3 regions of the Streptomyces sp. 3MP-14 genome follow, and region 3 is predicted to be linked to each of the others. Evidence: predicted binding sites of a transcription regulator. Region 3 holds the regulator's gene; each other region holds the start of a gene.

Region 1 (10,018 bases), on a different contig from region 3:
GACGTTCTATGTGAACGTGCCCTTCGCCGCCGTCGCCGTCGTCGGCGCCCTGCTGGTGATCCGCGAGCCGGCCGAGGCCCGCAACCGCTCGACCCTCGACGTGCCCGGGGTGCTCCTGGCCACGCTCGGCCTGGTCGCGCTCGTCTACGGCTTCAGCCGCGCCGAGCACGAGAGCTGGACCGAGACCTGGACCGTCGCCAGCTTCGTGGCCTCCGCCGTGCTGCTGCTCGCCTTCGTCATCGTCGAGTCCCGCGTCAGGGCGCCCCTGCTTCCGCTGCGCGTGATCACCGACCGCAACCGGGGCGGCACCTACCTCGCGTTCGCCCTCTCCGTGATCGCGATGTTCGGGCTGTTCCTCTTCCTGACGCTGTACCTCCAGGGCATCAGGGGCTACTCCCCGGTCGAGACCGGCTTCGCCTTCCTGCCGATGGTCTTCGGCATGGTGATCGGCTCCACCCAGATCGCGCCCCGGCTGTCCTCGAGGCTCGCACCCCGCTACCTGATGGGGCCCGGCCTGGGCGTCGCGGCGCTGGGGATGCTCTGGCTGACCCAGCTCGACCTCAACTCCTCGTACGCCGAGGTGATCCTGCCCGCGCAGTTCCTGCTGGGGCTCGGCATGGGCACCTCCTTCATGGCGGGGATGAGCCTGGCGACGTCCGGCGTGCGGCCCACCGACGCCGGCGTGGCCTCGGCCATGGTCAACACCGCCCAGCAGATCGGCGGCGCCATCGGCACGGCGCTGCTGAACACCATCGCGGCCAGCGCCAGCAGCAGCTACCTCGCCTCCCGCATCGCCGGAACCTCCGGCGAGGCCGCCCAGCTGCGGCTGGGCCTGGAGTCCGAGGTGCACGGCTACAGCGTCGCGATCTGGTGGGGCTTCGCCATCGTGGCGGCGGCCGCCGTGATCGCCTTCGCGCTGATCAACGCGCCCAGGAGCGGCGGCCCGGTGCTCAACGCCGACGGCGAGCTGGAGGGGCAGCCGGCCCCCGTCATGGCGCACTGACGCCGGGGGCGCCCCGGCGCCGGGGCCGGACACTGTCAACCGGCCCCACCGCCCGCCGGGGCGCCTCAGGGGCGCGCGGCCTGCCCGGTCCTTCGACCGGGGGCCGCGCGCCTTCGCATGGCCTCCGGTTGCCGAGGCCGGGGCGGGCGCGGCAGCGTGGACAGTGCGGTGGTCCCGGACGCGCGCCGACGCTCCGGGGCCACCGGCCCGCACCGCACCCGCCGCCGGCGGACACCCGCACAGCGCCGCAACCGCCTCCGGTGGACAACCGGGCCCCCGAGCCGCACCGCCCGGCGCAGCGGGCCCCCGAGCAGGGCTTGACGCCGGCCCTCGCGGTGTCGATGGGGCGTTTATCGGATGTCCAGCGCGACCGACCAGTCTGGTGGCATGTCGGGAGATCAACACGGCGGAGGACGCTGGTCCGGCCCTGCGGACGTCCTCACCCACGGCCAGCTGCTGCACATGGGCGAGAAGGCCGGCACGACGCTGCGCCGGCACGGGGTGGCCGAAGGGGACGCCGTCGCCGTACAACTGCCCATGTGCCTGGAGTCGGTGGTGGTCACCCTCGCCTGCCTGGCGATCGGTGCCCAACGCATCACGCTGCCGATAGGCGACCACCAGCGCTTCGTCCGCGACCGGCTCAACGGCTGCCGGGCCAGGGTCGTCGTCTGCGCCGACGCCTGCGAGATCGACGGCCGCGTCCACGCCGTGAAGTCGGCCATGAACCGCGTCCTGGAGGAGTGCCCCGACGTGCGGTCGGTGCTGGTGGTCAGGCAGCTCGCCCGGCCCGTGCCGTGGGAGCCCGGGCGCGACCGCTGGTGGCACGAGGAGCTGCACCCCCGCACCCTGCCGCCCCGGCCTTATCCTGGCCGCATGAGCGAGCTGAACCCGGAGGACCAGCGCCAGGGAGCCGAACGGCTCGTCTTCGACGATCCGCTCGCCGGCCGTTCGTCCGACGACAGCGACCACGGCTGGGGCGAGGGCTCGCCCGAGGACGCCGCCGACGGCAACCTGGCGCGCCTGATCGACGAGCGGCCGCCGCACCACATCTGAGACGACGGCCGCCCCGCCGGCTACTCGTCGTCGCCCTCGGCCGAGCCCGGGCCCTCGCGCCGCTCGCCCGACGCCTCCCCCGTCTCCGCGCCGGGCGCCCGCCGCTGGGCGCCGACCGAGGCCACGCCCGGGGCCGCGACGCCGGCCGCGCCACCCGTCCGCAGGGCGATCAGCTCGTCGCGGATCTCCGCCAGCAGCTCCACGTCGGTCTTGGCCTCCGGCTCCACCGGCTGCTTCGCGCGCCGCCGCTCCAGGTACCGGGTCATGGGCAGGATCATCAGGAAGTAGACCACCGCCGCGGTGATCAGGAAGGTCAGTGAGGCGCTGATCACCGAGCCCCAGCGGATCGAGATGCCGCCGCTCTCGTCGCAGACCCCCCGCAGACACGAGTCGTAGTCGTCCAGGCTCTGGGTGCCGAAGGCTCCCACCACGGGGTTGATGACGCCCTCGACCACCGAGTTCACGATGTTGGTGAAGGCGGCTCCGATGACCACGGCGACCGCGAGGTCGACCACGTTCCCCCGCATCAGGAAGCTGCGAAAACCGTCCAGGGTGTTCCGCACGCCCGCCAGCCGCTGCCCGCCGCTCCGATCTTCCTGGTTCACCGTGGTGCCTTCCTGCCGCTCCGCCCGGGCGCGGTGCGCCGAGCGGTCCGTGCGCTCTCGTCGATCCGTGCCGGTCACCGTGCACCACGCGTGGACGGGCTGTCCAATCCAGAAACCACCGCAGCAGCGCCCTCACCATCGGGCCACCGCCAGCCGGGAGCCCGCCGCCGCGCCCGTCAGCTCGACCGCCGTCTCCGCGTCGACCGAGACCACCAGCTGCCCGCCGAGACCGTCCGGCCCCGCGGCGAACGCCTCGCCCTCCGCCGGCGCGGGCACCCCGATCACCCGCACCCCGCTGGCCACCAGCCGCGCCTCCCCGGCGCCCGAAGCGGCGCCCGGGACGGCCGGCGGGCTTCCGTCCTCCGAGGCTCCGGCGGCATAGAGATCGACGCGGTCGCCGACCTCCAGCAGGCGCAGCGAACCCGGGTCGGCGATGCGCAGCGGCAGCTCGACGACCCTGGGCTCCGGCGGCCTCGCCGGCCGCTCGCCGCCGTCGCTCTTCGACTCACGCGGACCGTCAGCACCCCCGCTGACCAGGCCGCCTTCCTCCCTCTCCGCAGGCGGGCCGCCCTGCGTCAGCAGGGTCAGCAGCGCGGAGGCGACCAGCGCCAAGGCGCCCGCCAACAGCCGCCGCCCGCGCCCGGGCCGCCACAGCCGCCGGCGCCCGACGCGTGGCCGGATCGGCGGAAACGCCGGCACCACGACGGACTCCACCCCCGTGACGCCCGACGGACGCGGGGCACCGGCGGCGGCGAGGGAACCGGGGCCGGCCGGCGCCCCCCGGCCGGCGCCGGCGCGCGGCTCGGCAGGATCAGAGAAGGGGGCCCGCAGACGCTTGACGAAGGAGTTCATGGCGCCACCCTGCCCGCCGCGCGCCGATCCCGCTGGGGCCTGTGGACAACCCTCGGCCTGTGGAAAAACCCCTCACCCGAACGTGTGACACGCGAGCCCGACCAACGGTCGTACGAGCCCCGCCGACGGTCGCGCGAGCGCCGCCGACCGCCCCCTCCTACACCGCCCGGGCGGCCGAACACCCCACGCGCCGGCGGGTGTTGGGCCGTGAAACCGCCGCGCCCGCCGCGCGCCCCGACCGGGCCCTCAGGGCAGGGCGATCCCCGGGTCCTGGCCAGCCAGCGCCGAGGCGCACAGACAGTCGCGCCGCTCGGGCAGCCGACCCACCACGTCGAAGAGGACGTCCCGCAGCCGCCCCACGTTGCGGCCGAACACCTCCAGCACCTCCGCGTGCGAGACTCCCTCGCCCGCCTCGGCGCCCGCGTCCAGGTCGGTGACCAGGGCCAGCGACGTGTAGCACAGCTCCAACTCGCGCGCGAGGGCCGCCTCGGGGTGGCCCGTCATGCCCACGACCGACCAGCCCTGCGCGGCGTGCCAGCGGGACTCCGCACGGGTCGAGAAGCGCGGCCCCTCGATCACGCACATGGTGCCGCCGTCCACCGCGTCCCAGTCACGCCCGCGCGCCGCGTCGAGGGCGACCCGGCGCCCGGCCGGGCAGTACGGGTCGGCGAGCGAGACGTGCACCACCCGGGAGCGCTGCCCGTCGGGCCGGGTCTCGCCGTCGAAGTAGGTGCCGACGCGGCTCCTGGTGCGATCGACCAGCTGGTCGGGCACCAGCAGGGTCCCGGGTCCGTACTCGGGGCGCAGCCCGCCCACGGCGCAGGGTCCCAGCACCTGGCGCACGCCCACCGAGCGCAACGCCCAGAGGTTGGCGCGGTAGTTGATGCGGGCGGGCGTGAGGTGGTGCCCCCGCCCGTGCCGGGGCAGAAACGCCACGCGCCGCCCCGCGACCTCGCCGAGGAACAGCGCGTCGCTCGGCGGCCCGTAGGGGGTGTCGACGGTGATCTCGGTCACATCGTCCAGGAACGCGTAGAACCCGGAGCCACCGATCACGCCGATCTCGGCGAGCGGCTCGCCCGTCGGGACCGTCACGGCCTCGCTCGCCGAGCCCCCGCTCACGGAGTCAGAGCCCCCGGAGGAACCGGTCGAGTTCATGCGGCGGAGGCCGCCGCGCCCGCGCTCTTGGAGGGGCCGCTGGTCAGCCCGGCGCCGCCCGAGGTGGCCGCCGACGCCGAGGAGCCAGCCCCGGAGGAACCCGAGGACCCAGAGGAGGAACTGGAGGAAGAACCGGAGGAGGAGTCGGACTTCTCGCCTTTGCCACCGCCCGACGCGCCCCCGCCCGCCGGGCTGCTGCTCGACGAGGCGTTGCGGCTGTCGTTGCGGTAGAAGCCGGAGCCTTTGAAGACGATGCCGACCGCCGAGTAGACCTTCTTCAGGCGCCCCTGGCAGCTGGGGCACTCGGTCAGCGCGTCGTCGGTGAACTTCTGCACCACCTCAAGACCCTCGTCGCACGCGGTGCACTGGTACTGATAGGTCGGCACGTCTTCCTCCTGGCACTCTGCACTGTGGAGTGCTAACGACGACCCATCGTGCAACATTCCGGGGCCGGAAGTCCACCGCAGTCGCCTGTGACCCGCCCGTCACGCTCCCCGTAGGCTCACCCCAGTGGCCGTATGTCTATGGTTGCTTCCACCCGCTCAGCTGCCCTGTGAAGGACAGAGATGCCCGCCAAGAAGCCCAGGCGACGCGGTCGTCTGATCGTGATCGCGCTCGTCGTGCTGCTCGTGGCCGGTGTCGGCTACGGCGCCTGGTGGAGTGTGTCCACCGTGCGCGCGTCGTTCCCCCAGGTCTCGGGGGAGATCGCGATCGACGGGCTCTCGGCGCCCGTGACGGTGGAGCGGGACGCCAACGGCATCCCCCAGCTCTACGGCGACACGGCCACCGACCTGTTCCGCGCCCAGGGTTATGTGCACGCCCAGGACCGGTTCTGGGAGATGGACGTGCGGCGGCATATGACCGCCGGACGCCTTTCGGAGATGTTCGGTGAGGACCAGGTCGAGACCGACGCCTTTCTCCGCACGCTCGGTTGGCACCGGGTCGCCCAGGAGGAATTCGACAACGAACTGTCGGAAGAGACCAAGGAGTTCCTGGTCGCCTACTCGGAGGGCGTGAACGCCTATCTCGCCGAGCACAGCGGCGAGGAGATCTCCGTCGAGTACGCGGCGCTGGACCTGGTCAACGACTACCGGCCCGAGGAGTGGCAGCCGGTCGACTCCGTGGCCTGGCTCAAGGCGATGGCCTGGGACCTGCGCGGCAACATGGAGGACGAGATCGACCGCGCCTTCATGTCCGAACGGTTCACTCCGGAACAGATCGAGGAGCTTTATCCGGAGTACCCGTACGACCGGAACCGCCCGATCGTGACCGAGAACGGCGCGGACGAGGACACGGACGGCGGCGACTTCTACCCGGTCGAGGACCCGGTCGAGGACCCGGACGGCGTCCAGGACGCGGCCGACGGCGTCACCACCCAGCTCGGCTCGCTCTCCGAGACCCTCGACGAGATCCCCGCGCTGCTGGGCACCAACGGCTCGGGCATCGGCTCCAACTCCTGGGTGGTGCACGGCGACTACACCACCACCGGCAAGCCGCTGCTGGCCAACGACCCGCACCTGGCCCCCTCGCTGCCCGGCGTCTGGTACCAGATGGGGCTGCACTGTTCCGAGGTGACCGAGGAGTGCCCGTTCGACGTCTCGGGCTTCACGTTCTCCGGAATGCCGGGCGTGATAATCGGCCACAACCAGGACATCGCCTGGGGCCTGACCAATCTGGGCGCCGACGTGACCGACCTGCGTCTGGAGAAGCTCGACCACGGCAACTATCTGCGCGACGGTGAACAGGTTCCCTATGACACCCGAACCGAGGAGATTCGGGTGGCCGGCGGGGAGACCAGGGAGATCACCGTTCGTTCCACCGTCAACGGGCCCATCGTCTCGGACCGGCACGAGGAGTTGGAGGCCCTGGGGAACAGCGCGCCCGTGGACGCCGGCGCTCCCGACCGGGGCAGCGGCTACGCGGTCTCGCTCAACTGGACGGCGCTGCGGCCCTCCAACACGATGGACGCCGTCTTCGGGCTCAACGCCGCCCGCGACTGGGACGAGTTCCGCGCCGCCGCCCAGGACTTCGCCGTGCCCTCGCAGAACCTGATCTACGCGGACACCGAGGGCAACATCGGCTACCAGACCCCGGGCCAGATCCCCATCAGGGGCGCGGGCGACGGGCGTTACCCCTCGCCGGGCTGGGACTCCTCCTACGACTGGACCGGGTTCATCCCGCAGGACGAGCTTCCCTGGGAGTTCAACCCCGAGCGCGGCTACATCGTCACCGCCAACCAGGCGGTGATCTCCCCGGACGACTACGCCTACCACCTCACCGACGACTGGAGCTACGGCACCCGCAGCCAGCGCATCGAGGACCTGATCCAGACCACCGTCGAGGACGGCGGCAAGATCTCGATGGGCGACATGCAGGACATCCAGCTGGACAACAGCAACGAGATGGCCAAGATCCTGGTCCCACGCCTGCTGGAGATCGACATCTCCGATCCCTATGTCCGCGAGGCCCAGGAACTGCTGGAGGGCTGGGACTTCAGCCAGGACTCCGACTCGCCGGGCGCCGCCTACTACAACGCGGTCTGGCGCAACCTGCTCCAGCTGGCCTTCGGCAACAAGATGCCCAAGGAGCTGCGGGTCGAGGACCAGTGCCTGTGGGTGCGGCCGGCCGACGACTCCGAGCCGATGGAGGACCTCGACGGCGAGGAGCGGCTGGTCGAGGAGTGCGGCGAGCGCTCCCCCGACACGGCCCAACCGGACGGCGGCGACCGCTGGTTCGAGGTGGTGCGCAACCTGTTGGAGGAGCCGGACAGCGAGTGGTGGAGCACGCCGGCCACCGCCCAGGCGGCAGGCGCCGAGAACCTGGACGAGCTGCTGGCGCGGGCCATGCGCGACGCCCGCTGGGAGCTGACGGCCGAGCTGGGCAAGGACATCGACACCTGGAGCTGGGGCCGGCTGCACCAGCTGATGCTCAACAACCAGACGCTCGGCACCGAGGGCCCTGGCCCGGTTCAGTGGTTGCTCAACCGGGGCCCGTGGAACATGGCCGGCGGCTCCGACGCGGTGGACGCCACCGGATGGAACGCGGCCGGCGGCTACGACGTGACCTGGGTGCCGTCGATGCGCATGATCGTCAACCTCGACGACCTCGACGAGTCGCTCTGGATCAACCTCACGGGCGCGTCCGGCCACGCCTACCACGCCAACTACACGGACCAGACCGACCTCTGGGCCAGGGGCGAGTACCTGCCCTGGCCCAGCAGCCAGGAGGCGGTCACCGAACGGTCGAGCAACACCCTCAACCTGACCCCGGCCGCCGGAGGCTGACCACGCCGCGCGGCGGGCCGGGGTGCGCTGCGCCGGCGCACGGTGGGCCGGCGCACGGTGGGCCGGAGGGTGCGCACCGGTTCACCGCGTGAACCGGTGCACGCCCTCCGGCGTGAGCGCCGCGTGCACGCGCCGGTCATGGGGCTCGTCGGGCACCACGTCGACGACCTCGTGCCCGTAGACCAGCGCCACCAGCGCGGGATCGGCCCCGGACTCGGCGAGCCTGGCCAGCGCGCGGTCGTAGGAGCCGCCGCCGCGCCCCATGCGCACCCCGCGCCCGTCCACCGCGAGGCCGGGCAGCAGAACGGTGTCGGCCCAGGTCACGGCGTCGGGGCCGAGACGGCGGCCGGACGGCTCCAACAGGCGGACGCGGCCGGCGTGTTCGGCCTCGACCAGCCGGCCGTGGCCCTCGAACTCCGCCCAGTCCAGGTCGTTGTCCGCGAGCAGCACCGGCAGCAGCACCTGCACGCCCCGCTCGCGCAGCGCGCGCAACAGCGGCCCGGTGCCCGGTTCACGCCCCACCGAGACATAGGCGGCCACCGTGCCGGCCTCGGCCAACTCCGGCAGCTCCAGGGCCCGTTCGGCCAGCGCCTCGGCCGCCTGGGCCACCTCGTCGTCGGCCAGCGCCGCCCGCACCGCCGACAGGTCGCGGCGCAGCGCGCGCTTGAGCCGGGCCGAGTCAGTCACCGCCATGCCACCGCCCCCGTTCCCGCCGTGCGCCCCGTCCGGGCCGCCGTCACCGTCGGACGGCTGGTCGCCCCGGTCCCTCGCGCACCGCCCCGCCGTGCGCTCCGCGTCTTTGGTTTCACAACCGTCCCTTCCACCACACCGTTCGATAAGCGGCACGTAACCAGTAGGCACCCCACACGCCAAAACTGTTCACAACACGACGCCTCCGGGGCAAGTGTCGGGAACACACAGGCCAGATGGATAAAGTGACCGGCATGACCTCAGCACGCCCCCGGATCAGCAAGGCTGTCATTCCCGCCGCCGGTCTCGGCACTCGGTTTCTTCCGGCGACCAAGGCCACGCCCAAGGAAATGCTGCCGGTGGTCGACCAGCCGGCGATCCAGTACGTGGTCGAGGAGGCGACGGCCGCCGGCCTGACGGACGTTCTGATGGTCACCGGCCGCAACAAGCGCGCCCTGGAGGACCACTTCGACCGCAACTACGAGCTGGAGGACGCGCTCCGCCGCAAGGGCGACAGCGAACGTCTCGCCCGCGTCCAGCAGTCGACGGCCCTCGCCACCATGCACTACGTCCGCCAGGGCGACCCCAAGGGCCTTGGCCACGCGGTGCTCTGCGCCGAACCCCACGTCGGCGACCAGCCGTTCGCCGTCCTCCTCGGCGACGACCTGATCGACCCGCGCGACCCGCTCCTCACCGAGATGATCAAGGTGAGGGAACGCCACGGCGGCAGCGTGATCGCGCTGATGGAGGTGGCGCCCGAGCAGATCCACCTCTACGGCTGCGCGGCCGTCGAACCGGCGGCGGACGGCGTGCTGCGGGTGACGGGCCTGGTCGAGAAGCCGCCGAGCGGCGAGGCGCCCAGCTCGTACGCGGTGATCGGGCGCTATGTCCTGGACCCGGTCGTCTTCCGGGTGCTCGCCCAGACGGCGCCGGGCAGGGGCGGCGAGATCCAGATCACCGACGCCCTCCAGGCCATGGCCGCCGACCCGGGCCTCGGCGGCCCGGTGCACGGGGTGACGTTCAAGGGCCGGCGCTACGACACCGGCGACCGCGCCGACTATCTGCGGTCCATCGTCCGGCTGGCCTGCGAACGGCCCGACCTGGGCCCGGAGTTCCGGTCCTGGCTGCGGACCTATGTGGCGGAGGAGTTGCCGCGCCTTGACTGACAGCCACGGCCAGGCCGGGGACCACGCCGGGGGCAACGGCGGGCCAGCGCCCGGCGTCCGTTCCCCCACCGGCCCCTGGTCGGTCGACGAGCACCTGGCGGACGTGCTCAGCGCGGTCCGCCCCCTGGAGCCCATCGAGCTGCCGCTGCTGGACGCCCAGGGCTGCCTGCTCACCGAGGACGTCACCGTGCCGGCCGCGCTGCCGCCGTT
Region 2 (10,018 bases), on a different contig from region 3:
ATCAAGGACGACTCGGGCAACCCGACGCACTCGTTCAAGGACCGGGTGGTCGCGAACGCCGTGGAGGCGGCGCGCGCCTTCGGGTTCACCACCCTCTCCTGCTCGTCCACCGGCAACCTGGCCGGCGCCGTCGGCGCCGCCGCCGCCCGTGCCGGCCTGCGGTCCTGCGTGTTCATCCCGCACGACCTGGAGCAGGGCAAGGTCGTGATGGCGGCCGTCTACGGCGGCGAACTGGTCGCCATCGAGGGCACCTACGACGACGTCAACCGCTTCTGTAGCGAGCTGATCGGCGATCCGATCGGGGAGGGCTGGGGCTTTGTCAACGTGAACCTCCGGCCGTACTACGCCGAGGGTTCCAAGACGCTGGCCTACGAGATCTGCGAGCAGTTGGGTTGGAAACTGCCCGACCAGCTGGTGATTCCGATCGCCTCAGGTTCGCAACTGACCAAGATCGACAAGGGTTTGAAGGAGCTGATCCAGCTCGGCCTCGTCGAGGACCGCCCGTACAAGATCTTCGGCGCTCAGGCCGAGGGCTGCTCGCCGGTCTCCCGCGCCTTCAAGGACGGCCACGACGTGGTCCGCCCGGTCAAGCCGGACACCATCGCCAAGTCCCTCGCCATCGGCAACCCGGCCGACGGGCCCTACGTCCTGGACATCGCCCGCCGCACCGGCGGCGCCGTCGAGGACGTCGACGACGAGCAGATCGTGGCCGCCATCAAGCTGCTGGCCAGGACGGAGGGCATCTTCGCCGAGACCGCCGGCGGGGTCACCGTGGGCGTCACGCGCAAGCTGCTGGCCGCCGGCGTGCTGGACCCGGCGGCGACCACCGTGGTCCTCAACACCGGCGACGGCCTCAAGACCCTGGACGCGGTGGCCGGCACCACCGGTCCCTCCGCGACCATCCGTCCGAACCTCGACTCCTTCCGAGAGGCTGGCCTGGCATGAGTGTCACCGTCCGCATCCCCACCATCCTTCGCACCTACACCGACGGGCGCTCCGAGGTGACCGCCGAGGGCGGGACGCTCCAGGAGGTGCTCGCCGACCTCGACCGCAACCACCAGGGCATCGCGGCCCGGGTCCTGGACGAGGACGGCAAGCTGCGACGGTTCGTCAACGTCTACGTGAACGACGACGACGTCCGCTTCACCGAGGGACTGGCCACCCCGACCCCCGATGGCGCCGGCGTCTCGATCATCCCGGCCGTCGCCGGCGGCGCCCGCTGAGCGGCCCTCCCGAGGCCACTTCGCCGTTCTCCCCGAACCGCCCCACCGCCCCATGACCTGCGGGGTCGTGGGGCGGTGGCCTGCGGCGGAACGCTAGAGTGGCAGCGTTCCGGTGCCGAAATCGTGCCAGTCGCATATGAATGCGGGACCCGCGCGCAAATTATGTGCCGGAAATTGTTGCACCAATTGTCGGGTTGGCCAGAAACACCCGCTGCGAAATGCTCAACTTCCAGCGCGTTCGCGGGATTTGCCCGTTCTGGCGTGGCGAGAATTCCCTGCCGAATGACCTGTTGCACTGGGCGTCCGTCCAGATACATTCAGCGGCGGTCGAACGTTCCGGCGCACACCCCCACACCGCCCGGGGGTGGAGTCTGAGAGGTCTGACCCGGGTCCGCGGAGTGTGGGCTCGCGAAAGGGCCGGCAATATGGGGAGTTAGGAATGGCTCAGGGCACCGTCAAGTGGTTCAACGCGGAGAAGGGCTACGGCTTCATCGCGGTAGACGGTGGTGCGGACGTGTTCGTCCACTACAGCGCGATCCAGATGGACGGGTACCGCACCCTGGAAGAGGGGCAGCGGGTCGAGTTCGAGATCTCTCAGGGACAGAAGGGGCCCCAGGCCGACATGGTCCGGGTGACCGCCTGAACCGCCGACCGTTACCGCCGCCTTCACCGCCGGGCCCGCACCCACCGAGGGTGCGGGCCCGACGCGTGCCCTGGGCCTGGCCGGCCCCAGCGGCTCGCGCTTGCTCCCCCACCCTTCGGGCGGGAGGTGCCCCCAGTCGTGCAGCGGATGGCCCAGGGGGCCATCCGCTTGCACTCTCCCCTCCAGAGTGCTAATCATGGGCGTTAGCACTCTACGGGTGAGAGTGACAGCAAGGACCGGTTCGGTGAGGTTCTTCGGGTGGGTGGGGCAAGGAACCACCGCCGGGAGGGCCGTCCGTCGCGGGCGCCAGCGCGGTCCTGGAGCAATCCACCCCTGTTCTGGGAGGACCCCTTCACATGGCCAAGATCATCGCGTTCGACGAGGAGGCGCGGCGCGGCCTTGAGCGCGGGATGAACCAGCTCGCCGACGCCGTCAAGGTCACGCTCGGCCCCAAGGGCCGCAACGTCGTGCTGGAGAAGAAGTGGGGCGCCCCGACGATCACCAACGATGGTGTTTCCATCGCCAAGGAGATCGAGCTGGAGGACTCCTACGAGAAGATCGGCGCCGAGCTGGTCAAGGAAGTCGCCAAGAAGACGGACGACGTCGCGGGTGACGGCACCACCACGGCGACCGTGCTGGCCCAGGCGCTGGTCCGCGAGGGCCTGCGCAACGTGGCCGCCGGCGCCAACCCGATGGCGCTGAAGCGCGGCATCGAGGCGGCCGTCGAGAAGGTCTCCGAGGCCCTGCTGAGCCAGGCCAAGGAGGTCGAGACCAAGGAGCAGATCGCCTCCACCGCGTCCATCTCCGCCGGCGACACCCAGATCGGCGAGCTGATCGCCGAGGCCATGGACAAGGTCGGCAAGGAAGGCGTCATCACGGTCGAGGAGTCCCAGACCTTCGGCCTGGAGCTCGAGCTGACCGAGGGTATGCGCTTCGACAAGGGCTACATCTCGGCCTACTTCGCCACCGACATGGAGCGGATGGAGGCGGAGCTGGAGGACCCCTACATCCTGATCGTCAACTCCAAGGTCAGCAACGTGAAGGACCTCCTTCCGCTGCTGGAGAAGGTCATGCAGTCGGGCAAGCCGCTGCTGATCATCGCGGAGGACGTCGAGGGCGAGGCGCTGTCCACCCTGGTCGTCAACAAGATCCGGGGCACCTTCAAGTCGGTCGCCGTCAAGGCCCCCGGCTTCGGTGACCGCCGCAAGGCCATGCTCGGCGACATCGCCATCCTCACCGGTGGCCAGGTCATCTCCGAGGAGGTCGGCCTCAAGCTGGAGAACGCCACCCTCGACCTGCTGGGCCGCGCCCGCAAGGTGGTCATCACCAAGGACGAGACCACCATCGTCGACGGTGCCGGCGACAGCGACCAGGTGCAGGGTCGGGTCAACCAGATCCGCGCCGAGATCGAGAACTCCGACTCGGACTACGACCGCGAGAAGCTCCAGGAGCGCCTCGCGAAGCTGGCCGGCGGCGTGGCCGTCATCAAGGCCGGTGCCGCCACCGAGGTGGAGCTGAAGGAGCGCAAGCACCGCATCGAGGACGCGGTGCGCAACGCCAAGGCCGCCGTCGAGGAGGGCATCGTCGCCGGTGGTGGCGTGGCCCTGCTCCAGGCCGCCTCGGCGCTGGAGAAGCTGGAGCTGGAGGGCGACGAGGCCACCGGTGCCGCCGCCGTCCGCCTGGCCCTGGAGGCCCCGCTCAAGCAGATCGCGGTCAACGCCGGCCTTGAGGGCGGCGTCGTGGTGGAGAAGGTCCGCAACCTGACCCCGGGTTGGGGCCTGAACGCCGCCACCGGCGAGTACGTGGACCTGCTGGAGGCCGGCATCCCGGACCCGACCAAGGTGACCCGTTCCGCGCTCCAGAACGCCGCCTCCATCGCGGCGCTCTTCCTGACCACCGAGGCCGTCATCGCCGACAAGCCGGAGAAGGCCGCCGCTGGCGCCGACGCGGCTGCCGGTGGCATGGGCGGCGGCATGGACTTCTGAGTCCAGCCGACTCGCGTCAGTCACCACGAGGGCGGTGCTCCCCGCGAGGGGGGTGCCGCCCTCGCGGCATGTCGGGCGGCGGGGACGCCCGGGCGCCTCAGCCGGCGGGGGCGTCCAGCGCGCGGCGGAGGGCGGCCCGCAGATGGCCGTGGGACTCCTCGATCAGCCGGGCGGCCGTTGGCGCGTCCACCTCGCCGAGGATGACCAGGATGGCGTGCTTGACCTCGCCGCCCGTGGCGTTGAGCGCGTCCTCCACGACGTCCTCGGGCGCGTCCGTGGCCAGCGTCACGATGCGGCGCGAGCGGGCGCGCAGCTTCTCGTTGGAGGCCCGGACGTCGACCATCAGGTTTCCGTAGGTCTTGCCCAGCCGGATCATGCTGATGGTGGAGATCATGTTGAGCACGAGCTTCTGCGCGGTGCCGGCCTTGAGCCGGGTGGAGCCGGCGATCAGCTCGGGGCCCACGACCACCTCGATCCCGTGGTCGGCGGCCGCGGCGAGCGGGGAGTGGGCGTTGCAGGACAGGCCGATGGTCAACGCGCCCAGCTCGGCGGCGTGTTCGACCGCGCCGACCGCGTAGGGCGTGCGCCCGGAGGCGGAGACGCCGACCACCACGTCGTCGGGGGTCAGCCCGATCCTGGCCAGGTCATCGGCGGCCAGTTCCTTGCTGTCCTCGGCGCCCTCGACCGCCTCCACCAGCGCCGTCGGCCCGCCGGCGATCAGGCCCATCACCTCGCCGGGGTCGGTGTTGAAGGTGGGCGGGCACTCGCTGGCGTCCAGCACGCCGAGCCGGCCGGCGGTGCCGGCGCCCAGATAGACCAGCCGCCCCCCGCGCGCCATCCGGTCGGCCGCCGCGTCGATGGCGGCGGCGATCGCGGGCAGCTGTTCGGCCACGGCGGCGGGCACCAGCGCGTCCCCCGCGTTCATGGTGCGGGCGATCTCCAGCGTGGAACGCCGGTCGATCTCGGCCAGTTCGGGGCGGTGCGCCTCGGTGGTGAGGGTGTCGAACTCCGTGGACATCCGTGGGCGGCTCTCCGTGCGAGGGGGCGTGGGGGCTTGCGGGTTTCTCCGGTGCGGGCGTTGCTCTGGTCCGGGCGTTGCTGCGTGGGGGCGTGTGCGCCGGCGGGCCGGCGCGTGGGCGCGTGGGGTCAGCGTTCGCGCGGGGAGTGCCGGTGGGCGAGGGCCTCGTAGCTGGCGTGCAGGGCGGGCGCCGCCGACTCGTAGGTGCGCTGCGCGACGCCGATGAACAGGCAGTCGATGACCAGCAGTTGACTGGTCCTGCTGGACATCGCGGCCGGCCGCAGCTCGCTCTCCCTGGCGGTGGACGTGGTCAGCACGTGGTCGGCGTACTGCGTGACCTCGCCGTCCGGCCGGCCGGTGATCGCCACCGTGGTGGCCCCGTGGTCGAACGCCGCCTGAAGTGGCTCGATCACGTCCACGGTGCGGCCCGAGTGGGTGATGGCCACCGCCACGTCCCCGCCGCGCAGCTGGACCGCGTTGGTGACGGCCAGGTGCGGGTCGGTGTGGGCGTGGGCGATCAGCCCGATCCGCAGCAGCTTCTGCGCCAGGTCCTGGGCGACCAGGGACGAGGCGCCGATGCCGTAGACGTCGATCCGCCGGGCGTCGGCCAACGCGGCGACGGACGCCTCCAGTTGGCCCAGGTCCAGCGCGCCGGCCGTGTCGCTGAGGGTCTGCCGCTCGTCCTGGGTGAGCTTGGCGACGACCTCGCTCAGCGGGTCGTCGACCGATATGTCGGCGGTGACGGCCGGCGCCGCGCCCGACGCCTGCTGCGCGGCCAGCCCGGCGAGCGCGAGCCGCAGGTCGCGGTAGCCGGGGTAGCCCAGCAGCCGGGCGGTGCGCACCACGGTGGCCTCGCTGGTGCCGGTGCGCTCGGCGAGCGCGGTGACGGTGAGCGCGGCGCAGCCGGCGGGGTCGCCGGCCACCGTCTCGGCGACGCGCTGCATGGAACGCGTCATGGAGGGCGCCATCGTGCGGACCTTCGCGGCCAGCGCGCCGGGCTCGGGAGGAGCGGGTCTGGGCGCAACGGCGACGGCGCGGGCTCTGCCGGGCCGTCGGGCGAAATTTTCCTTCATCGCTAGCCTCACAGGTGAAACGTATTTTCGACGCAGGGTGACGTCAAGCCCCCCTCGTGCCCGGCGGGCCCCGACCGTTCGGGACACCCGTTCGGGAAACCCGTCGATCGTTCCGGAGACCCGGCGACCGTTCGGGAAACCCGGCGATCTCTGGTCCAATGGTCAGCATGGAACAGCCAGCCACGGAAGAGGCCATCCACCGGGGCCGCGCGGCCGTGTTGGCCGACCTGACGGCTGACGGGGCGGCCGGCCCCGAGGAGGTCTCGCTGCTGGAGCAGGCAGTCTCGCACCGTCGTTGGTGGTCCGAACAGTGGCCAGCCGGCGCGGTGTTCGTCCCCGGGCTGCTCGCCCAGGACATCCAGGACGCGCTGCTGGAGACCAGGGGCCGCTGGCCGCTGTGCCCGGTCTGCGCCGGGGTCGAGGACCGCGAGCCGCACGCGTTGGACGTGGAGCCGGAGCTGGGCGAGGACCCGCAGTGGGTCTGCCCGGTCACCGGCGTGGCGGTGGCCCCGGTCGGCCGCCTGGCCGAGGCCCGCCGGTGACCGCTCGGGGGGTCGGTCGGTGACGATCTTTGTCGATCCGCCGAACTGGCCGGGACACGGTCGGATGTGGTCGCACCTGGTCAGCGACGAATCCTTCGCGGAACTGCACGCGTTCGCCGCCCGGCTGGGCAGCCCGCGCCGCGCGTTCGACCGGGACCACTACGACCTGCCGGCGGAACGGTACGCCGAGGCGGTGGCCCTCGGCGCGGTCGAGGTCGACAGCCGGCAGCTGGTCCGCCTCCTCCACGAGGCGGGGCTGCGCCGCCGGAAGGGCGCGCGGGGCGCGGCCTGAGGAGGACCGGCGGGGCCTGAGGGGCGCGTGGGCCCGGGGGTGGGGGCGAGCGAGGGGCGCGGAACCTCCGGAATGCGCGGGCGTGAGGTGCGCGTTGGAAGGGAGCGTGTCCTCAACGAGCGCCGGGTCCGAAGCCCGCTTCCGCCTGCCCACCGCCGTGCTGGTCATCGGCGGCGCCGTCTTCGCCCTCGGCACCAGCGAGTTCATGCTCTCCGGGCTGCTGCCCGAGGTCGCCGACGACCTCGACGTCTCCATACCGACGGCCGGCCTGCTGATATCCGCCTTCGCCATCGGCATGGTGGTCGGCGCGCCGGTCCTCGCCGCCGCGACCCAACGGCTGCCGCGCCGCAGCACCCTCGTCGTGCTGCTCGCCGTCTTCGGCGTCAGCCACCTGGTGGGCGCGCTGGCGCCCGGCTACGGCCTTCTCTTCGCCTCCCGCGTGGTCAGCGCGCTGGCCTGCGCCGGGTTCTGGGCGGTGGGCGCCGCCGTCGCCGTCTCGCTGGTGCCGGCGGGCGCGCGGGCCCGCGCGCTGGCCGTGCTGCTCGGCGGGCTGAGCATCGCCAACATCGCCGGCGTCCCCGGCGGTGCCCTGCTCGGCCAACACCTCGGCTGGCGCGCCGCGTTCTGGGCGGTGGCCCTGATGACGGCGCTGGGCCTGGTCGGCGTGCTGCTCTTCGTGCCCCGCGTCGAGCCGCCCAGCGGTGACCAACGCGTGCCGCTGCGCGCGGAGTTGGTGATCTACCGGGACCGCGCGGTGTGGCTGGCCGTCGCCACGACGGCGCTCTTCGCCGCCGGCACGTTCTGCTTCTTCTCCTACCTGGCGCCGCTGCTCACCGACGTCACGGGCCTCGGCGAGGGCTGGGTGCCGGTGGTGCTCGTGCTCTACGGCTGCGGGGCGCTGATCGGAACGGTCGTCGGTGGCCGGCTCGCCGACGCGCACCTCTTCGGCACGCTGTACGTCGGCCTCGCCACCGCCACGGCGGTGCTGGCACTGATCGCGCTGCTGGCCCACCAGCCGGTGGCGGCGGTGACCCTCGCCGGGGTCCTCGGCCTGGCGGCCTTCCTCTGCGGGCCGGGGCTGAACGCCCGCATCTTCAACGTTGCCACCGCAGCGCCCACGCTGGCCGGCGCGACCACGACGGCGGCGTTCAACACCGGGAACACCGTCGGCCCCTGGGCCGGCGGCCTGGTGATCGACGCCGGCCTCGGCTACGTCTGGACCGCCTGGCTCGGCGCGCTGCTGCTGCTCGCGGCGCTCGGCGGGGCGTGGCTCCAGTCCCGCGAGGGCCTTGCCGGCCGGAACGGGACCCGCCGGGCGGCCCCGGCGGCGGGCGGCTTGCCGCGACGGGGCTTGCCGCCCGGGGAGGAGGACGGCTCGACGGCCGCCCGGGCGGGGCGGGGAACCGGGGCGTCGGAGCAGGGCTGAGCGAACGGTGGCCTGCGGCCGGCTGGCCGGGGCGGGCGCGGTTGGGGGAACGGGCGACGGCTGCCGGGTCGGGGGTCCGGGTGGTGTGGGTGGTGTGGGTGGCGTGGGTGGGACGGCCGGTGAGTCCGGTGCCTTGCGCTGCGCACGGGCACAGCGTGGAACGCGCGCCCCGGCCGGGGACGGGCCGGGACGGGTGGGGGCCCGGCCCTGGCGAGCCGCACGGCGCTGCGCGCGGCGCGCCGTGACGGCCTGGACGGGAACGCCCCCGCTGGTGCGAGACCTGGGGCCAGGCGCCCCACCCGTCCCGGCGCCCGGCGCCGGGAGGTCCGCTCCTCGCTGGGGGCGCGTTCCGCGTCAACGGGGTGTGCCGCGTCGGGTGGCCTGCCGGGGTTGGGGGCGTCCGCCCCCGCCGGTCCTGGCCTGCTCCGGCCGAGGGCGTTCCGTCCTCGCCGTTGCGGCGTGCAGCGCTGCGCGGCCTTCCGCGCGCGGTCACAGCACCGCATCCCCGCTTGGCGGCTGCCTCCTATTCGTGGCGGCGTGCGATGTTGGGCGGCCGCGCACCGGTGGGAGATACCCGCCCTGCTGTCGCGGTGTGCCGCGTCGAGAGCCCGCTCGGGTCGGGGCTGTCCGCCTCTGCCGGTGCGGTATCGCATCCCCGTCCGGCGCGGCTGCCCCGACCATCCCGGCGCGCAGCGCCGGGGGTCCGCCGGGTCCCGGCGTCCGGCCCCGGCCGGGGCGCCCGCTCCGGCGCGCGGCGCCGGGCGGCCCGCGCCCCCCGCTCGCGCCGTCGCGGCGCGCGGCGCCGCGCGGTGCCTTCGGCGGCCTCACCCCGTGGGGAGGTCGCGCAGCGTCCGGAGTGGGGAGGCGGCGATGGGGACCCAGACCAGGGACAGGGCGAGGGCGCCCGCCCAGAGGGGCGCGCGGGGGCCGGCGAGTTCGCCGAGCAGGCCGGTCAGGGCCGAGCCGACGGCCAGCGCGCCCGTGAGCACCGTGCGGAACGACGCGTTCATCCGACCCAACAGCCGGTCGGGCGTGACCCGTTGCCGGAAGCTGACCAGCAGCACGTTGTCCACCCCGGTCTTGAACGTCACCACCGCCCACGCCCCCGCCGCCAGCCACAGCAGCGTGCCCTCCCGCACCAGCGGCAGCACCAGCCCGAACGGCGCGATCGCCAGCCCGAGCAACCACAGCGTGCGCCCGGCGCCCAGCCGCTCCGCCAGCCGCCGGGCGAACGTGGCCCCCAGCAGCACCCCGACGCCACCGCCCGCCAGGAACAGCCCCACCATCCCGGCCGACAGCCCCAACTCCTGGACCAGCACCACCGGCAGCACCACCGTCACCATCCTGATCCCCAGGTTGGCCAGACCGCCCTGCACCAGAACCGGCCGCAGCACCGGGTGCCCCGCCACGAACCGCGCGCCCTCCGCCACCTCCGCCCACACCCGTCCGCGCCCGGCCCGTTCCGGCGCCGGCTCCTCGACCCGGACGCCGGCCAGCAGGCAGGCAGACGCCAGGTAGCCCACCGCGTTGGCCGCCACCGCGAACGGCGCGGTCACCAGCGCGACCAGCCCGCCGGCCGCCGCCGGGCCGGCCACCGCGACGCCGGCGTCGAAGCCGTGCAGCGCGGAGTTGGCGGCCAGCAGTCGTTCCCGGCCGACCACCAGCGGCAGCAGGCTCAGCGCTGCCACGTCGAAGAAGACCGTTCCGACGCCCGTCAACAGGGCCACGACACAGAGCTGTTCGAGGGTCAGCCACCCCGCCCACCAGGCGAGCGGCACCCAGCCCAGCAGCAGCGCCCGCGCGAGGTCGGCCGCGA
Region 3 (10,018 bases):
CCCTGCGGGCCCGCTGCCTGGTGGTGGTCTACGACCCGGTCACCACCCGCTGCGCCCTGGCCTCCGCCGACCACCCGTTGCCGCTGCTGCTGTCGCCCGGGGAGCGGCCCCGGCAGGTCGGGCCCACGCCGGGGCCGCCGCTGGGGCAGGACGAGCCGGACTACGCCGTCACGGAACTCGACCTGCCCCGGGGCAGCGTCCTCGCCCTGCACAACGCGCCCTGGTCCGACGCGTCCGCCGAGGCGCTCCGGGGCGCGCTCGCCCGCGACGCCGAAGGACCGCTCCAGGAGGCGTGCGACCGGGCGGCCGGCACCCTCTTCCCCGAGCCGCCGCCCAAGGACATGCTGCTGCTCCTGGCCCGCACCCGACGGCTGGCCGACGACCGGACCGTGCGGTGGCAGCTCACGAACGACCCGGAGAGCCCGGGCCACGCCCGCCGACTGGCCGTCGGGCGGCTGCACGAGTGGGACCTCGGGGACCTGTCCTTCGCCACCGAGATGATCGTCAGCGAGCTGGTCACCAACGCCGTCCGCTACACCGAGGGCCCCATCAGCCTGCGGCTGATCAGGGAGTCCGCCCTCATCTGCGAGGTCAGCGACGGCAGCAGCACCGCCGCGCACGTGCGGCACGCGGCACCCGACCACGAGGGGGGACGCGGGCTGTTCCTCGTCGCCCAGGTGGCCTCCGCCTGGGGAACGCGGTTCCACGCCGAGGGCAAGACCATCTGGGCCGAACAGCCGCTGCCCGAGCACGTCGAGGCCCCCTGACCGCCCGCGCCACACGCCCGCGCCACCTCAGCCGTCCGGCACGCCGAACCGCCGTGCCAGCGCCGCCCGTTGGGCCCGGACGAACGCCGCGTCCACCACCGCGCCATGCCCGGGAACGTAGGCGGCCCGCTCCCCGCCCAGCGCCAGCAGCCGGTCCAGGGCCGCCGGCCAGCGCGCCGGCTCGGCGTCGGAGCCGGCCTGCGGTTCGCCCGACTCCTCGACCAGGTCCCCGCAGAACACCACCGAGGGCTCCGCCCCGCCGTCGCGCACCGCGACCACCAGGTCATGGCCGGAGTGGGCCGCGCCCAGGCTCACCAGCTCGGCTGCGCGCCCGCCGCCCAGCGGCAGCGTCAGCCGGTCGGCGACCAGCCGGCCCGGCTCGGGCAGCGCGGCGGCCGAGCGTTCCGCCGCCGCGCGGTCCACCCCCTGCGCCACCGCGTCGCCGGCGACCTCCGCGTCCCCGCGCGTCCAGGGCGGCCGGCGGCCCGCCGCCGCCAGCACCTCGGCGTCGGCGAACGCGCCGGCGCCCAGCAGATGGTCGAAGTGCGGATGCGTCACCGCCAGCCAGCGCACCGGGGGCCAGCCGCGTTCCGCCAGCTGTGCGCGGAGCGCGGCGCCCGCCGCCAGCGAGGGCCCGGCGTCCACGAGCAGCGTGCCCCCCGGCCCGGACACGGCGCCCACCGTCTCGTCCCAGCCCGACAGCCGCCGGCGCACGACCCCCGGCGCGATCTCCTCCCACCCGCGCCCCGGCGCACCCGCCTCGTTCCCCGCGCCCCCGCCGTCTGTCGCCGTCATGGCCCACGACCGTACCCGGGCGGCAGCCGGCCGCCGGGCCCAACGGCCGCCGTCGCGCGCCGCGTTCACGCACCGTCGCCCGACGGTTTCCGGCCGTTCTCCCCCTGACTTCCGGTCGTTCTCCCCGTAACTTCCGGTCGACTTCGGCCCGCGCTCGCCGCCCGCAGCACATCCCGTTCACTCCCCGTCTTTCTCCACCGCCGCTCGTTCCCCGCGCGGGCTACCCCGCCGTACACTGGACCAGGCGTTGGCACTCTGTCCGCCTGAGTGCCAGGAGCCGACAGGCACGGGACGAGTTGGACCGGATGGGACGGGAGGTGTGCGGCGTGCTCAGTGAGCGCAGGCTGGAGGTGCTGCGGGCCATCGTCCAGGACTATGTGGGCACCGAGGAGCCCGTCGGTTCGAAGGCGTTGACCGAGCGGCACAACCTCCAGGTGTCCCCGGCCACCGTGCGCAACGACATGGCCGCGCTGGAGGAGGAGGGCTATATCGCCCAGCCCCACACCAGCGCGGGACGGGTGCCCACGGACAAGGGCTACCGCCTCTTCGTCGACCGGCTCGCCGGCGTCAAGCCGCTGTCCTCGCCGGAGCGCCGCGCGATCCAGAACTTCCTCGACGGCGCGGTCGACCTCGACGACGTGATCGCCCGCACCGTGCGGCTGTTGGCCCAGCTCACCCGCCAGGTCGCCGTCGTCCAGTACCCCTCGCTCAGCCGCTCGACGGTCCGCCATGTCGAGCTGCTCGCGCTCGCGCCGGCGCGCGTGATGCTGGTGCTGATCACCGACACCGGCCGGGTCGAGCAGCGCATGATCGACTGCCCGGCGCCGCTCGGCGAGACCTCGCTCGCCGACCTGCGAGCCCGGCTCAACAGCCGCATCGTGGGCCAGCGTTTCTCCGAGGTGCCCCGGCTGGTGGCCGACCTGCCCGAGGCGTTCGGCCTGGAGGAGCGGGGCGCGGTCGCGACCGTGCTGTCCTCCCTGCTGGAGACCCTGGTCGAGGAGACCGAGGAGCGGCTGATGATCGGCGGCACCGCCAATCTGACGCGCTTCGCCCAGGACTTCCCGCTCACCATCCGCCCGGTGCTGGAGGCGCTGGAGGAACAGGTGGTGCTGCTGCGGCTGCTGGGGGAGGCCAAGGGCTCGGAGATGACGGTGCGCATCGGGCATGAGAACCCTCACGAGGGCCTGACCTCCACATCGGTTGTGTCGGTCGGCTACGGTTCAGGGGACGAAGCGGTCGCGAAGCTCGGAGTCGTCGGACCGACCCGGATGGACTACCCCGGAACGATGGGAGCGGTGCGCGCGGTGGCACGGTACGTCGGACAAATCCTCGCGGAGAACTAGGTGGCGACGGACTACTACGCGGTCTTGGGTGTGCAGCGTGACGCCTCGCAAGACGAGATCAAGAAGGCCTTCCGCCGGCTGGCCCGGGAGCTGCACCCGGATGTGAACCCGGACCCCAAGACGCAGGAGCGGTTCAAGGAGATCAACACCGCCTACGAGGTGCTCTCCGACCCGCAGAAGAAGCAGATGTACGACCTGGGCGGCGATCCGCTCGGGGGCGCCTCCGGCGCGGGCGCCGGGTTCGGCGCCGGCTTCGGGAACTTCTCCGACATCATGGACGCCTTCTTCGGCACCGCGTCCCAGCGCGGCCCCAAGTCGCGCACCCGGCGCGGCCAGGACGCCATGATCCGGCTGACCATCGACCTCAACGAGGCGGCCTTCGGCACCACCCGCGAGATCCAGGTGGACACCGCCACGGTCTGCAACTCCTGCAACGGCGAGGGCGCGGCGCCCGGCACCTCGGCCCAGACCTGCGACATGTGTCGCGGCCGGGGCGAGGTGTCCCAGGTGACGCGCTCGTTCCTCGGCCAGGTCATGACCTCGCGGCCCTGCCCGCAGTGCCAGGGCTTCGGCACCGTGGTGCCCAACCCGTGCCCGGAGTGCGCCGGCGACGGCCGGGTCCGCACCCGCCGCCCGCTGAACGTCAAGATCCCGGCCGGCGTGGACAACGGCACCCGCATCCAGCTCGCCGGCGAGGGCGAGGTCGGCCCCGGCGGCGGCCCACCCGGCGACCTCTATGTCGAGATCCAGGAGAAGCCGCACGCCGTCTTCCAGCGGCGCGGCGACGACCTGCACTGCACGGTCACCATCCCGATGACGGCGGCGGCGCTCGGCACCCAGGTCCCGTTGGACACCCTGGACGGCCGCGAGGAGGTGGACATCCGCCCGGGCACCCAGTCCGGCCAGTCCATCCCGCTGCACGGCCGGGGCATCACGCACCTGCGTGGCAACGGCCGGGGCGACCTGGTGGTGCATGTCGAGGTGCAGACGCCCCACAAGCTGGACCCGGAGCAGGAGGAGCTGCTGCGGCGGCTGGCCAAGCTGCGCGGTGAGGAGCGGCCGACGGGCCAGTTCCAGCCGGGGCAGCAGGGGTTGTTCTCCCGCCTGAAGGACGCGTTCAACGGTCGATGAGCAGCGCTCCGGTCTTTCTCGTCGGGTCGCTGGCGGGCGCCGAGCCCGGCGCCTCGCTGACCCTGGACGGCGCCGAGGGGCGGCACGCGGTCGCGGTGCGCCGGCTGCGGGTCGGCGAGGAGATCGTGCTGAGCGACGGCGCGGGCGCGGGCTGGCTGGGGCGGGTCGCCGAGGTCGGCGGCCGGGACCGGCTCGCGGTGACGGCCCTGGAGCGCCGCGCGGAGCCCGAGCCCACGCCGCACATCACGGTGGTGCAGGCGCTGCCCAAGGGCGACCGGGGCGAGCTGGCCGTGAGTACCATGACGGAGACCGGAGTGGACGCCATCGTTCCCTGGTCCGCCGACCGCTGCGTCACCCAGTGGCGGGGCGAGCGCGGCGCGAAGTCGCTGGCGCGGTGGCGGGCCGCCGCCCGCGAGGCGGCGAAGCAGGCCCGCCGGCTGCGGGTGCCCGAGGTCACCGAGGTGCGGGACGCGGCGGGCGTGGCGCGGCTGTTGGCCGACGCGGCGTTCGCCGGCGTGCTTCACGAGAGCGCCACGCTGCCGCTGGCCGCCGCCCAACTCCCGGCCGAGGGACGGCTGGTGCTGGTGGTCGGCCCCGAAGGGGGCATCACCGAGGCCGAGTTGACGGCCTTCGCCGCCGCCGGCGCGACCCCCTACCGGCTGGGCCCCACGGTGCTGCGCACCTCCACGGCTGGCCCCGCCGCCACGGCCCTGCTGCTGACCCGCACCGGCCGCTGGTCCTGACCCGTCCCCCGGTACCCGCCACCACCCGCCGCCGATAAGTCGGTTGCGACCGCGACGCGGCGCGTGAGACAAAGCTCCGCGACCCGACGGACGGCAGGAGAGGAACGAACGATGAGGCAGACGTCTGTGTCCCGACCGGAAGGATTCACCTCGAACCCAAGGACCAGACGTTTCCGTGCGTATCTCGCAACGTGTTCTCAACCTCGGCATCCTGGCGCATGTTGACGCCGGCAAGACATCCCTGACCGAACGGCTGCTGTTCTCCGCCGGCGTCATCGACGCGGTGGGCAGCGTCGACCGGGGCAGCACCACCACCGACTCGCTCGCCCTGGAGCGGGAACGCGGCATCACCATCCGGTCGGCCGTCGTCTCCTTCCCGCTGGGCGCCACCGGCACCACGGTCAACCTGATCGACACCCCGGGCCACCCCGACTTCATCGCCGAGGTCGAGCGGGTGCTCGGCGTGCTGGACGGCGCCGTGCTGGTGGTCTCCGCCGTGGAGGGCGTGCAGGCCCAGACGCGGGTGCTGATGCGCACGCTGCGGCGGCTGCGGGTGCCCACCCTGATCCTCGTCAACAAGATCGACCGCGCCGGCGCCAGGGACACGTCCCTGCTGGCCGAGATCGCGGCCCGGCTCAGCCCGGGCGCCGTCGCCCTCGGCCGGCCCGAGGGGCTCGGCACCCGGGGCGCGCATTACGTTCCGCACGCCCCCGACGATCCCGCCTTCCGCGAACGGCTCCAGCTGACGCTCGCCGAGCACAGCGAGCCGCTGCTCGCCGCGTATGTGGAGGACGTCCAGGTCGCCCCGGACGCGCTGGCCGCCCAACTCGCCGCCCAGACCGGGCGGGCGCTGGTCCACCCCGTGCTCTTCGGCTCGGCCGCCACCGGCGCCGGGATCGAGGAGCTGACGAACGCCGTCGCCCGCCTGCTGCCGCCCGCCGAGGGCGCCCCCGAGGCCCCGCCGTCCGGCGCCGTCTTCGCCATCGAACGCGGCCCCGCCGGCGAACGCCTCGCCCTCGCCCGGATGTTCGCCGGCACGGTCCGGGTCAGGGACCGGCTGCCCTACGGCCCGCCGGGGGCGACCGTCGAACCGGCGCGGGCCAAGCTCACCTCCCTCGCTGTCTTCGAACGCGGCACCGCCCGCCCCGCCGAGGCGGCAGGACCGGGCCGGATCGTCCAACTGCGGGGCCTGCCCGGGGTCCGCGTCGGCGACGTGGTGGGGCGCGCGCCCGAACGCGCGGCGGGCGCCCGGCACTTCGCGCCCCCAACGCTGGAGACCGTGGTGGTCCCCGAACGGGAGGCGGAACGCGGGGCGTTGCACGCCGCGCTCAGCCAACTCGCCGAGCAGGACCCGTTGATCAACCTGCGCCAGGACACCAGGCGCCGGGAGATCTCCGTCTCCCTCTACGGCGAGGTGCAGAAGGAGGTCATCGAGGCCACGCTGCGCGACGAGTTCGGCCTCGCGGTCGGCTTCCGGGAGACCACCACGCTCCACATCGAGCGGCCGGTGGGCACCGGCGAGGCGGTCGAGTTCATCAAGAAGGACGGCAACCCGTTCCTCGCCACCGTGGGCCTGCGCGTCGAGCCGGCGCCGGTGGACGCCGGGGTGAGCTTCCGGCTCGGCATCGAACTCGGCGCGCTGCCCCTCGCGTTCCTGCGGGCCGTCGAGGAGACGGTGCGCGGCACCCTCGCCGAGGGCCTGTGCGGCTGGCCGGTGCGGGACTGCGTGGTGACGCTGACCACCTCCGGCTACTGGGCGCGGCAGAGCCACGCCCACGCGGTGTTCGACAAGAGCATGTCGTCGACGGCCGGGGACTTCCGTGGCCTGACCCCGCTGGTGCTGATGGACGCGCTGCGGCGGGCCGGAACGCGGGTGCTGGAGCCGTGGCACCGGTTCCGGCTGGAGTTTCCCGCCGCGATGGCCGGCACGGTGGTGCCGGCCATCGCGCGGCTGGGCGCGCGACCCGGCGAACAGCTCACGGAGGGCGCGGCGCTGGTGGTCGGCGGCGTGGTGCCGGCCGGCCGGGTGCACGCGGTCGAGCGCCGCCTGCCCGAACTCACCAGCGGCGAGGCCCTGTTCGAGACGGAGTTCGCCGACTACCGCCCCGTCCCCGGCCCCCACCCCCCGACCCGCGCCCGCACGGACGACGACCCGCTGCACCGCGAGGAGTACCTCCTGACGGTGGTCCGCCACGTGCGGAAGTGACCGGACACCGCGCCGGCCCGGGGGGCCGACGCGGCGGGGGGCTGCGCCGCTTCCGGGGCCGGCGGCCCGGTGTGGGGAAGGCTCAGTCCATGACCGCGAAGAGGACTCCGGGACCGGGTGCGAACGTGGCTCTCTGCCGCAAGGCGCGGGGGCTCAGTCAGGTGGCTCTCGCCCGCCGGGCGGGCATGTCCGTGTCCCTGCTCAGCAAGGTCGAGATCGGCGACCGGGCCCTGACGCACGGGATGGGCGCCGCTCTCGCCCGGGCCATGGGCATGACGCTGGACGAACTCCTCGGCAAGGCGCCCGTCACACCGACAAACGAGGAGGGCCTGACCGCCCTGAGCTTTGCCATCCGGCGGTTCGACCTGCCCGGCGAGCCCCCGGCGCACCCCGAGGAACTGCCCCGCGCCCTGGCCGAGTTGAACGAGCACCGCCACCGGACCGAGCTGGCCGCCGTGTTCCGGAAGCTCCCTGGCGTGCTGGCGGACGTGACCAACCACGCGCACGCGTTCCCGTCTCCCGACGCCTGGACGCGCGTCGCCGACACCTACTCGGTGGTCTACTGGTTGGCCGCCCGGCACCGCTGGATGCACCTGGCCGAGCTGGCCGTCCTCAAGCAGCGCCTCGCGGCCGAGCGCGGCCACCCGGTCGCCGCGACCGTGGCGGCGCGCGACGAGGCCGGGACGTTCCTCAACTCCGGTGACTTCGCCGGAGGTCTGGCCGTCATCGACCGGGCCGTGGTCCAGGCCGAGACGACGCTCCGGGGGCGCGACCGCGCCTACGGCCTGGGCATCCTGCACCTGCGCGGGCTCACGCTGGCCGGGCGGGCCAGGGAGCGCGGCGCCGCCGAGCGCCATATCGACGCGGCCTGGCGGGCGGCCGAGGAGTTCGCGGGGAACGCCGGGGACGTCGAGGAGCACGGCCTCCACTTCGGCCCGGAGAACACCGCCGTCCATGTGATCGCGACCTCGACCGACCTGGAGCGGCACCGGGCCGCCCTGGAGACGGCCCGCGACCTGCTCCGCTCCGGAACCTCCCTGCCCGCCACCCGGGTTGGCCCGTTGCACATGACGCTGAGCCGTTCCCACCTGGCACTCGGGGACCGCGACGCGGCGCTCTCCTCGCTTGAGGACGCCTGGGAGGCGGCCCCCGAGCTGGCGCGCGTGCACCCGACCTGCCAGGAACTCGTCCGGGTCCTGACCTCCCTGCACCGCCGCGCCAACCCCCGCCTCACCCACCTCGCCCGCCGGGCCGGGGTGCCGCTCTGACCGGGTACGGCCCCCGGGCCGTCCGGGGCCCGTGCGGGCCGTCAGGCCGCTACAGCTGGGTGGGCCTACAGCTGGTGGGGCACGTCGTCGGGGCCCGGTTCCGGTTGGTCGGGGTTGCCGCGCAGGTTGAGGACGGCCAGGGCGAGGCCGCCCCACACCACCAGCATGGCGACGATCATCATCACGATGGCCGAGGTGGACATCAGCCGTTCCTCTCCGTCGGGTTGGCGGCGTCGGAGGCCGCGGCGGCGTCCCAGCGGGTCGCCGGGCGGCGGCGGGAGAGCAGGGTCAGCAGGACACCGACCAGCAGCGCCCCGCCGGCCACGCCCCAGCCGGCCCAGAGCAGGAAGGAGGTCGAGTAGCCCGCGTAGTTCTCGTCCAGCTCGGTGACCAGGCTGTCCACCATCATCCAGGCCAGCACCACCGGCGTGATCACGCCGAGGCAGATCCGCCACCACACGCCCAGGCCGATCGACGAGGTCGCGTCGGCGTTCCGTTGCAGCGCGGGGAGTTGGCGCAGGCCCCAGCTGACCGTGATCAGCACCACCAGGCCGGCCAGCGCGATCCCGTACTGGTTGATGAAGTGGTCGGCGACGTCCAGCAGATACAGCCCGCTGTCGTTGGCGAACAGCAGCACCGAGACCACCGTCACCGCGCCGCCGACGCTCAGCACGGCGGCCGTGCGGCCAAGACCGGTCCGGTCCTGAACGGCGGCGATGATGACCTGAACGATGCTGATCAGCGAGGTAAAGCCCGCGATCACCAACGAGACAAAGAAGAGCACGCCGAAGAACGCACCCATCGGCATCTCCGAGATGATCTGCGGGAACGCGACAAACGCCAGCCCGACGCCGCTGGACGTGACGTCCGCGACGCCGACCCCGGCGGCCTGCGCCATGAAGCCCAGCGTCGCGAACACCGCGACGCCCGCCAGGATCTCGAACGAGCTGTTGGCGAACGCCGCCACCATCGCCGAGCCCGACAGGTCGGACTTCCGGTGCAGATAGGAGGCGTAGGTGATCATGATGCCGAAGCCCACCGACAGCGAGAAGAAGATCTGCCCGTAGGCCGCCACCCACACGCTGCCCTCGGTCAACGCGCCCCAGTCGGGCGTGAACAGCGCGTCCAGGCCCTCGGCCGCGCCGTCCAGCGTGAGCGCCCGCACCACCAGGATCAGGAAGAAGCCGACGAGCAGCGGGATGGTCACGATGTTGGCCCGTTCGATCCCGCGCCGGATGCCCAGCAGCAGCACCGCCAGCGTCAGCACCCAGATCAGCAGCAACGGCCAGGCCACGCCGGGAACGAACGTCGAGATCTCGCCGGGCGTCTCGTTCAGCTTCAGGAACTCGTTGTTGAGGAAGCCCTCGGGGTCGTCGCCCCACGCCTGGTCGAACGAGAAGCCGGTGTAGCGCACCGCCCACGCCAGGATCGCCGCGTAGTAGGTGGCCACCACGAAGCAGATCGCCACCTGCCACCAGCCGATCGTCTCGGCCGGCCGGGCCAACTGCCGCAGCGCGCCCGGCGGCGAGGAACGGTACTTCCGGCCGATCGTGTACTCCAGGATCAGCAGCGGGATGCCGGCGGTCAGCAGCGCGGCCAGGTACGGGATCAGGAACGCGCCGCCGCCGTGCTCGTAGGTCACGGCGGGGAAGCGCCAGATGTTCCCCAGCCCGATGGCCGACCCGATGGCGGCCATCAGGAAGCCCAGACGGCTGCTCCACTGTTCGCGCTGCGGCTGTCCGCCCTGCGGCTGGGTGGCCTTGGT

What was found. The regulator HrcA, encoded in region 3, represses chaperone genes, less so after heat shock. The targets are predictions, from matches to a motif close to TTNGCACTCNGNNNNNCNGAGTGCNAA.
Region 1: a site for HrcA is predicted at 5,064-5,090, ahead of FH609_RS13700 (FmdB family zinc ribbon protein). Genes of this name have one in related genera too.
Region 2: a site for HrcA is predicted at 2,034-2,060, ahead of groL (chaperonin GroEL). Genes of this name have one in related genera too.

What each region holds. Positions count from the first base shown of each region.
Region 1 is NZ_VDLZ02000007.1:149,482-159,499, reverse strand. Features, by position in the region: gene FH609_RS13725 (MFS transporter) at 1-1,003, shown strand, start outside; gene FH609_RS13720 (AMP-binding protein) at 1,391-2,056, shown strand; gene FH609_RS13715 (MscL family protein) at 2,077-2,583, opposite strand; gene FH609_RS13710 (hypothetical protein) at 2,794-3,363, opposite strand; gene FH609_RS13705 (S-methyl-5'-thioadenosine phosphorylase) at 3,760-4,668, opposite strand; gene FH609_RS13700 (FmdB family zinc ribbon protein) at 4,665-5,054, opposite strand; gene FH609_RS13695 (penicillin acylase family protein) at 5,235-7,952, shown strand; gene FH609_RS13690 (5-formyltetrahydrofolate cyclo-ligase) at 8,034-8,645, opposite strand; gene galU (UTP--glucose-1-phosphate uridylyltransferase GalU) at 8,897-9,808, shown strand; gene glp (gephyrin-like molybdotransferase Glp) at 9,801-10,018, shown strand, end outside.
Region 2 is NZ_VDLZ02000023.1:64,243-74,260, forward strand. Features, by position in the region: gene thrC (threonine synthase) at 1-945, shown strand, start outside; gene FH609_RS29085 (MoaD/ThiS family protein) at 942-1,223, shown strand; gene FH609_RS29090 (cold-shock protein) at 1,663-1,866, shown strand; gene groL (chaperonin GroEL) at 2,223-3,851, shown strand; gene murQ (N-acetylmuramic acid 6-phosphate etherase) at 3,949-4,869, opposite strand; gene FH609_RS29105 (MurR/RpiR family transcriptional regulator) at 4,998-5,942, opposite strand; gene FH609_RS29110 (hypothetical protein) at 6,110-6,484, shown strand; gene FH609_RS29115 (DUF4031 domain-containing protein) at 6,504-6,776, shown strand; gene FH609_RS29120 (Cmx/CmrA family chloramphenicol efflux MFS transporter) at 6,922-8,202, shown strand; gene FH609_RS29125 (MFS transporter) at 9,027-10,018, opposite strand, start outside.
Region 3 is NZ_VDLZ02000003.1:295,943-305,960, forward strand. Features, by position in the region: gene FH609_RS05825 (SpoIIE family protein phosphatase) at 1-767, shown strand, start outside; gene FH609_RS05830 (MBL fold metallo-hydrolase) at 795-1,562, opposite strand; gene hrcA (heat-inducible transcriptional repressor HrcA) at 1,889-2,905, shown strand; gene dnaJ (molecular chaperone DnaJ) at 2,906-4,036, shown strand; gene FH609_RS05845 (16S rRNA (uracil(1498)-N(3))-methyltransferase) at 4,033-4,779, shown strand; gene FH609_RS05850 (elongation factor G) at 4,955-6,985, shown strand; gene FH609_RS05855 (helix-turn-helix domain-containing protein) at 7,075-8,253, shown strand; gene FH609_RS05860 (methionine/alanine import family NSS transporter small subunit) at 8,319-8,456, opposite strand; gene FH609_RS05865 (sodium-dependent transporter) at 8,456-10,018, opposite strand, start outside.